Regions from separate parts of the Geomicrobium sp. JCM 19037 genome, predicted to be linked through region 1. Evidence: predicted binding sites of a transcription regulator. Region 1 holds the regulator's gene; the other holds the start of a gene.
What was found. Region 1 encodes LexA, which represses DNA repair genes until DNA is damaged. Its sites were predicted from a motif close to CGAACATATGTTCG; they were not measured.
Positions count from the first base shown of each region.

Region 2: JCM19037_RS12640 (YolD-like family protein) is a predicted target of LexA. The motif match lies at 1,968-1,981, and genes of this name have one in related genera.

Region 1 is NZ_BAWZ01000001.1:134,410-138,835, reverse strand. Features, by position in the region: partial or broken gene glnA (type I glutamate--ammonia ligase) at 1-718, shown strand, start outside; gene JCM19037_RS00660 (SOS response-associated peptidase) at 833-1,498, opposite strand; gene lexA (transcriptional repressor LexA) at 1,807-2,454, opposite strand; gene JCM19037_RS25380 (hypothetical protein) at 2,603-2,767, shown strand; gene JCM19037_RS00650 (DUF896 domain-containing protein) at 2,927-3,151, shown strand; partial or broken gene JCM19037_RS29775 (hypothetical protein) at 3,257-4,023, shown strand; gene JCM19037_RS29770 (transketolase C-terminal domain-containing protein) at 4,020-4,426, shown strand, end outside.
Region 2 is NZ_BAWZ01000021.1:2,978-7,403, reverse strand. Features, by position in the region: gene JCM19037_RS12655 (DinB family protein) at 1-440, shown strand, start outside; gene JCM19037_RS12650 (GNAT family N-acetyltransferase) at 455-1,000, shown strand; gene JCM19037_RS12645 (hypothetical protein) at 1,020-1,286, shown strand; gene JCM19037_RS12640 (YolD-like family protein) at 1,597-1,941, opposite strand; partial or broken gene JCM19037_RS12635 (3-hydroxyacyl-CoA dehydrogenase) at 2,101-2,866, shown strand; partial or broken gene JCM19037_RS12630 (long-chain fatty acid--CoA ligase) at 2,922-4,426, shown strand, end outside.

The sequences.
Region 1 (4,426 bases):
TACTTGTGACAACATCCAAACGTTCAAACTAGCCGTAAAAACGATTGCTAGAAAGCATGGCTTGCACGCGACATTTATGCCAAAACCACTATTTGGTGTAAACGGCTCGGGGATGCACTGTAACATGTCTTTATTCAAAGGAAAGACGAATGCTTTTTACGATGAGAGCACGCCTTCCCAATTGAGTGAAACAGCGATGCAATTCTTAGCTGGGATTCTCGATCACGCCAAAGCGTTCACAGCAATTACAAACCCAATCGTCAACTCATACAAGCGTCTCGTTCCAGGCTATGAAGCGCCGGTATACATCGCTTGGTCACTACGTAACCGTAGTCCACTTGTGCGAATTCCTTCTTCTAGAAAAGCGAGCACAAGAATTGAAGTGAGAAGCCCAGACCCATCTGCCAACCCATACTTGGCAATGGCCGCACTGCTTGCTGCAGGTCTTGACGGTGTCAAAAGAAAGCTTCAAGCACCAGAAGAAACAGACCGCAACATCTATGTAATGGATGAGCAAGAACTTAAAGACGAAGGAATCGAAGCCCTTCCTGGTAGCTTAAAAGGAGCGCTTGAAGAACTAAAAGCCGACAAAATTCTCGTCGACGCACTTGGCGAGCATGCAATGGAACACTTCGTTGAAGCTAAAGAAATCGAATGGGATATGTTTAGAACCCAAGTTCACCCTTGGGAAAGAGAGCAATATTTCCAAGCATACTAAAATGGAAAAAGCCTTATCCTTTAGGGGATAGGGCTTTTTTACATGTCTCGTGGAATGTGGTACAGGTTGGCTTGCCCACAATTTTTGATGAAAAATTGCACGTAACGACTCGACCTATAACGAGTTCACTAGCTCAGCATCGTTAGATCTTGGGTCGTTCACTCGTGGGGATACTTCGTAAGCAATCATGTCTCCGGCAGGATAGGGTTCTAACATTGGGGTTACCGATTGGGGGTCGGTGTTTGTTGGATCTAGCCAACGATCGAAATCAGCAGGGGAGAGAATGACCGGCATGCGCTCATGGATGTCAGCGACCAATTCGTTTGCTTCTGTCGTAATAATAGCGCAGCTCGTCATCTGTTCTGTGTCGTTTGACCACGTATCCCAAATGCCTGCGAAAGCGAGCGGGTCACCGTTTTTTAATTGGATGTGAAACGGTTGCTTCTTTTTGTTTTTCGTTTGCCATTCGTAAAAGCCAGAGGCAGGAATGATGCATCGCCTCCTTTGAAAGGATTGACGGAAGCTAGGTTTTTCTGTGACGGTCTCTGCTCGGGCATTAATAAGTGGACGGCTAGATTTCTGTTCTTTCGCCCAAGAGGGGATGAGTCCCCATCTGACCGTTTTTAACTGTTCGTACGTACCGTCATGATAAACGCAAAAAATTGATTGAGTCGGTGCGATATTATAGCTTGTTGGTAGTGGGGTATTCTGTCTGTACTTGTTGTTAAATAGCTTTTCTAGGGTTTCTAATTGCTCAAAGAATGTAAATCGGCCGCACATGAACGATATCTCCCTTCATCTATTCAGATACCGTTATCGTGCCCAAACTGGCAAATGTGCAAACGCTCGGGTACGTGGGAAATTTACTTGCATACACTAGATGTAAAAGACACTAAAGGGGTCCGCGTATGCTTGAGTTTGGATTAATTGTGTCACTTATGATCGCTACACCAGGAATTGGAATGCTTAGTGTGATCGGGGTCGCTCTCTATGTGAAAGAACGGAAAAGTAAACAATAAAAACATTATGTAAACTTAAAACGAAAAAGAAAAAACCTGTGTGTCTACACAGATTATTTCAACAGTTCTTTAATGAATATTTCGCAGTACGCCGGTCACTTTCCCTAGCACAGATACATTATCTAAATAGATCGGTTCCATCGTTTCATTTTCTGGTTGCAAACGAATTTGATTACCTTCCTTGTAAAAGCGCTTTACCGTCGCTTCTTGCTCTTCAGTCATTGCAACGATGATATCGCCATTATTCGCTGTCTGTTGTTGCCGAACAATGACTTGATCCCCGTCCAAAATCCCGGCATCTATCATACTTTCACCGACAATGGTTAGCATGAAAACCGACTCATTCCCAACAAAAGATTCAGGGAGAGGGACGTATTCTTCAATGTTCTCAACAGCCGTAATCGGTTGACCAGCGGTAACTTTACCGATAACGGGTACGTAAGCGGTTGCTGCTGGTGCATTGCTGTTCTCGGTGTATGAAGAGGCGTCTGTCGTTGCACCATCTAATCCTAACACTTCGATTGCGCGAGGTTTTGTAGGGTCACGCCGAATAAAGCCTTTCTTCTCTAATCGTGCTAAATGACCGTGCACAGTAGAGCTTGAAGCGAGACCGACAGCTTCACCGATTTCTCGTACGGACGGCGGGTAACCTTTGCTGCGTACATTATCTTTAATATAAGTAAGAATGCGTTCTTGGCGTGCGGATAACTTTGTCATCGTTTCACCTCATTATCTCTTTCCAATCTTAGGAAAAGCATAGCATACAAAACATGTGTTTGCAAACACTCGTTCTGTTTTTCTTGTTGACAAGAACATTTGTTCCGGTTATGATCATTATACGAACATACGTTTTGGAGGGGATCAGATGGTCAAGTTATCAAAAGCACTTATAAAGAGGAAAACGGTAGAAGAGTGGCTCATTATTCTTCTGTTTGGTTTTGCGGTCGCTGTCATGTTGTTTGTAGCCCAAACGTCATTAGCGGCGAGTGAACCCGTCGTTTTAAATCCAGCATTTCTTTCATATAAGTAAAACTAATAACTTTGGCCATCGTTTTACGTGAGGTCTGAAAACAATGACGAACCGGTTAAATTCTTTAAATTATAAATGTTAGGTTTATTTCTTTTGCTGTTCGGGAATATACATACTAATGTGTGAGAACGATGATAAATAACGAAAGGAGGATCCGTGATGAACTCTAGTAAGAAAATCGACCGTATGAACGAACTTGCCAAGCGGGCAAGGACGATGGGGTTAACTCATGACGAAGAGTTCGAACAGCATTCGCTTAGAGATGAGTACTTGAGTAGTCTAAGAACATCTTTTAAGAAGCAATTACAAGCCGTTAAAGTGGTTGATGAGAATGGAAGCGATGTGACTCCTCATTCATTAAAGAAACGAAGGCGTTCCTATTAACAGAATGAATAGCTTAACCCATCAACCTGGACGGTGCATCCAGGTTTTTTCAATGTCATGAACAAACCGCTCTAAAGGTTGTTTTGATGAATAAAACCGTATATCATGGACAAGAGTAGGTTTAATAGGAATGATGGAGAGGATGAACGAGTGTTGAATACAGTAGAAGAAAAAGCAATTAATACGATTCGTACGTTATCCATTGATAGCATTAATCGAGCCAATTCCGGTCACCCGGGGCTTCCGATGGGTGCAGCACCGATGGCGTTTGCATTGTGGACAAGACATTTAAAGCACGAACCAGATAACCCAAACTGGTGGGATCGTGACCGTTTCGTACTTTCAGCCGGACACGGATCAATGCTTTTATATAGCCTGCTTCATCTTAGTGGATATGACTTGAGCATGGATGAACTGAAGAACTTCCGCCAATGGGGAAGTAAAACGCCAGGTCACCCTGAATACGGACATACTCCAGGTGTGGATGCAACAACAGGACCTCTCGGTCAAGGCCTTGCAATGGCTGTAGGTATGGCAATGGCTGAATCCCACCTGAGCGCAGTATACAATACATCCAAACATGAGCTGTTTGACCATTACACGTACGCTCTTTGTGGTGACGGAGATGTGATGGAAGGGGTCGCTTCAGAATCCGCATCCTTGCGGGTCATCTCGGACTTGGGAAGCTTGTTGTTTTGTATGATTCAAATGACATCTCTTTAGATGGAGATTTGAATCGCTCGTTTTCTGAGGATGTAATGGCACGTTACGATGCATACGGCTGGCACACGATTCTTGTAGAAGATGGAAGTGATGTTGATGCCATTGACCGGGCAATTGCAGATGCAAAAGCGGATCCGCGTCAAGCTTGATTGAAATTAAGACAGTCATCGGTTTTGGGTCCCCGAACAGAGCAGGTACGAATGAAGCTCACGGGAAAGCTCTCGGAGCAGACGAGACTGTACTCGTGAAAGAAAGCTATAAATGGGAGCACGATGAGTTCCATGTGCCTGAGGAAGTGGCTTCATTCTTTGCTTCTTTAAAAGAAAACAATAAAAAGCAGTTTAGCGATTGGGAAAATACATTGGCCGCATACGAACAAGATGAACCGAAAAAAGCAGAAGAACTTCGAGGTGCGTTTGCCAGAGAATGGTTTAATAAAGAAGCGCTTCTAGATCTTCCTGCTTATGAAGTAGGAAAAGATAAGTTGGCTACACGAAAAGCTTCTGGTGAAATGATTAGTGCAATATCAAAACAAACGGATGCGTTGTTTGG
Region 2 (4,426 bases), on a different contig from region 1:
ATACCCGCGTCTTATCCGTTGTGACATCTTTGCAAAGGCTCGATGAGCATGAGTGGAGGACACCCGTCAAGCGTGGCGGGTGGACAGTTGCTGAAGTTATTGCCCATCTTATTCCTTGGGACGACTTCGTTTTGCAAAAACGCCTCCCTTATTTATTTTCGCAGCATCCACTTCCTAAAGGACCAGAGCGTGAAGGGATCAACAGCCGAGCAGCTGAACGTGGAAGGTGTATCGCACAACGCGACATCATCGCCGAATTCACTAACATAAGGACAGATCTTTTACAGTCCATTCGAGACATTCATGAAACAGACTGGAATCGCCCCATCTTCATTGGGGAAACCGAACTGACCGTGTCCGCATATTTTATAGGGCTTGCGGAACATGATCGTCATCACCTACAGGAAATACGAGCAGTTGTCAGATTGCCGAACAGATAGAGAGAAGGGATGGAATGATTACGTTACGGCCGCACCAACTGGAAGATGCTGAACACGTATCGGCATTATCCTCACACGAGAAAATTAGCGGGGCACTAGGCCTCAGCAAAGCACAAACGTCGGTGGAGGGCACTCGTGCTTTCATCTCCTTCGTCAATGCAGAAGAGGCAAAGGGAAACATGTATTCAAGAGCGATCGTATTCGAAAACAAGATCGTCGGTGTGATTACACTGAAGCAGGTGGATTTGAGCAAGCGTTCGTGCCACATCGGTACGTGGATCGGTTATCCGTATTGGGGGCAGGGAATGAACGCCGCAGCAAAAAAACAAATTCTTCAATTTGCCTTTGATGAGCTGAATCTCCAACTTGTTTTCGCAGGAGCGAAAGCGGAAAATCTGCGCTCAATCAAGGCACAAGAAAAATTGCCGTACATTCGCATGAATGTGGAGCACCTTTTCCCTGATGAGGTTGAGAGCATGGTAAACGAATACGGCACCGACTGCATTCTGAATGTGATTGAAGAGAGGTCGTTCTACCAATGGTTAAATCAAAATCATTGAGTGTAAAGAAGGGAGATTTATGAAGCTGAAAACGGTAAAAAACATTCGAGTGTTATTAGGCGTAGTCACGGTGATGTTCGGTGTGTTGGCGATTGTTTTCGGATTTTTAACGATGAATGCTGCTTATTCTGTTGAAGGTCCAGTTTCTAGTCTTTTACCGCTTTCTTTAGCGGTGGTTGGACTTAGTTTTTACTTTATGATCACAGGCTATATTAAAAAAAGAGAAGATTGTTTGCATCGCGTAAAAGATAAATCAGCTTTAATCAAATCGATTTCTGTTAAGTGATGTACGTGTGACGAAATGCGTTGAGAAAAGGTGGCGGAAATGGAAGCGAACAACGTGAAACGCTACACAAAGTGGGGGTGCAACGGTAGTGATGGCTGTATGTACAGCCATCACTACCGAATAACAGCTTGGCTCTGTGGTCTGGCCGGCTACGCTGTCTGCTTTTATCGAGACTTTTGTGGCTTGGGTGTTCGTTTTTCCACTCGCCCATAGTCGCTGAGCATTGAACGATCGACTAACGGGATGGGTAGTGTGCGGGAGCTATCCAACGGCACACGGTAGTGATGACGATTTTTCGATGCATTCACGCTTACGCACGTTCAACATTCATGACCACATCGAACTTCAGGTAGTGCACATCATCGTTTGTGCAAACGATGTGGAATTGCTTCTGGTCATGGCTGACGTAATGGCAGTAGCCTGCGAGTTCGAAGAATGATCCGTTCTTCCAGTATGTGAATCGCAGGGGCTCGTTATATTCCATCGCTTCTCTTAAGATGAGTTCAAATTCGAGCCAGCGTTGTTCATCGAGGATGGGCTTTTTCACCTTTGTTGTGTCCTGTTGATGGGTTAGCCAAGCTTCTCGGTGTTCAGGTAAAATCATTCGACTTGATTCCCAGCGCATGTTTGAACCGGGAGTAAGTTTGTTTGCCATGTGGATCACCTCACAATGAGTATACACGAACATACGTTCTTTTATAAGTGGTAATTTTTTCTTTTAGCAGGAAAATAGCGAAATTCAGCGAAATGTAGCAATGAGAGAATCGATTCATTAGGAAAAAATGAAAAGGCTTACAACTTGGAGGATGTACAGATGAAAAGAGATGAAGTAAAAGCAGTCGTAACAGGTGGTGCCTCAGGATTAGGGGAAGCGACCGTTAGGCAATTTGTTCGTGATGGAGCGCACGTTGCCATCTTGGATGTGAACGAAGAGAGAGGAGAAAAGCTGGCGAGTGAGCTAGGTGAAAACGTGGAGTTTTACGTCACAGACGTCACAGATGAAGAGAGTGTAACGACCGCAATGGATCAAGCCGTTCGTGTGTTCGGTAAGGTGAATACCGTTGTAAACTGCGCAGGTATTGGATCTGCGGAAAAAACGACCGGAAAACGAGGAACGCATCGGTGGAGTCTTTTAAAAAGGTGATTGAAATCAACCTTGTCGGTACGTTTAACGTCATTCGACTTGCAGCAGAACGAATGAAGGACAATAAGACCAATGAAGAAGGGGAACGAGGGTCATCATTAACACCGCATCGATCGCCGCATACGATGGGCAAATTGGACAAGCGGCATACAGTGCGTCCAAAGGCGGCGTAGCAGGGATGACACTACCAATAAGTCGTGATTTGGCTTCATTAGGCATACGAGTTGTCACCATTGCTCCAGGTTTATTTGAAACGCCGTTGTTTGAAAGTTTACCAGAAGAAGCACGTAAGTCACTTGAAGAGATGACCCCATTCCCGTCAAGACTTGGTTACCCGTCTGAGTACGGGAAACTGGTCGCATCAATTGTCGATAACGTCATGTTAAATGGAGAAACGATTCGTCTCGACGGAGCGGTTCGTATGCCACCGAAATAAAAAAACAAACCGGTGTGGAGAGCGCTGCATCTAAACATGAAAGGGTTTGATTAAGGTGATGAACACGCCATTAACGATACCTCCAATGCTAGAAAGAGCAGAACGATACTTTCCAGACAAAGAGGTCATTTCCAGGACATTGGACAATGTACAGCGAATGTCGTATCGAGATATTGGCAGACGAACACGCGCGCTTTCAAGTGCCTTAAGCAATTAGGCGTTCAGCGCGGGGAACGGGTTGCAACACTTGCTTGGAATCACCATCGCCACCTTGAAGCGTACTTTGCCATTCCTGGTGTCGGAGCGGTAATTCATACGGTTAATTTTCGTCTGCCACCAGAGCACCTCGTATACGTAATGAATCATGCTGAAGATCGTGTCGTTCTCGTCGATGAAGATCTTTTACCGCTCATTGAGCGTGTGGCCGATCAACTAACGACGGTACGAGCGTTTATTATCATGACAGATAAACCGTCACTCCCTGAAACCTCTCTCTCACCGGTGTATTCATATGAAGATCTCGTTCAAGAAGGAGATGAGAACTTCTCATTTGTCGCCGATTTGGATGAAAATGAACCTGTCGCAATGTGTTACACGTCAGCGACAACAGGCAAGCCAAAAGGAGTGCTCTATTCGCACCGGGGCATTGTGTTGCATAGCCTCTCACTAGGGTTAACCGATTCAACAGCTATCTCTGAAAAGGATACGGCATTGCCGGTTGTACCGATGTTTCATGTGAATGCATGGGGCATGCCGTTTGCGGCAACTTGGTTTGGAACAACACAAGTGCTTCCAGGTCCACAGTTCACCCCCGAGCTCATTGCACAATTTATCCAAGAAGAAAAAGTAACGATTACTGCAGGGGTTCCGACCATTTGGATTGGTCTTTTACAAGTGTTAGAAAAAGGGTCGTATGACACGAGCAGTTTGCGTTGTGTGCTCTGTGGAGGATCTGCTGCACCAAAAGGAATGATCGAGCAGTTTGAAAATGTGTACGGCATTGACTTTTTGCACGCGTATGGGATGACGGAAACTGCACCTCTGGCAACCGTTTCTCAGTTGAAGAGTCATCAATTGAAAGATTCGAAGGAAGAGCAATTGAACATTCGAGCCAAGCAAGGAATGGCGGTACCTCTCGTTGATCTGAAGGCCGTGAATGAGAATGGTGAGATTAAGTGGGACGGAAAAGAAATGGGAGAGCTACTCATTCGCGGTCCATGGATTGCCGATGCATATCATAACGACGAGCGATCCGAGGCAACGTTCAAAGACGGATGGCTATACACCGGAGATGTTGTCACGATTGACCGAGAAGGATCGATTGCCATCGTTGACCGAACGAAAGACTTAATCAAAAGTGGTGGGGAATGGATTTCTTCCGTCGATTTAGAGAATGCACTTATGGCCCATCCTGGAGTGCTCGAAGCCGCTGTTGTCGCCGTGCCAGATGAAAAATGGCAGGAGCGACCAATGGCTTGTGTCGTTCGCAAAGAAGGTTCGGTCGTGACCGAAGAAGAGCTGCTCCAACATCTTGAGACGCAATTTGTGAATGGTGGTACC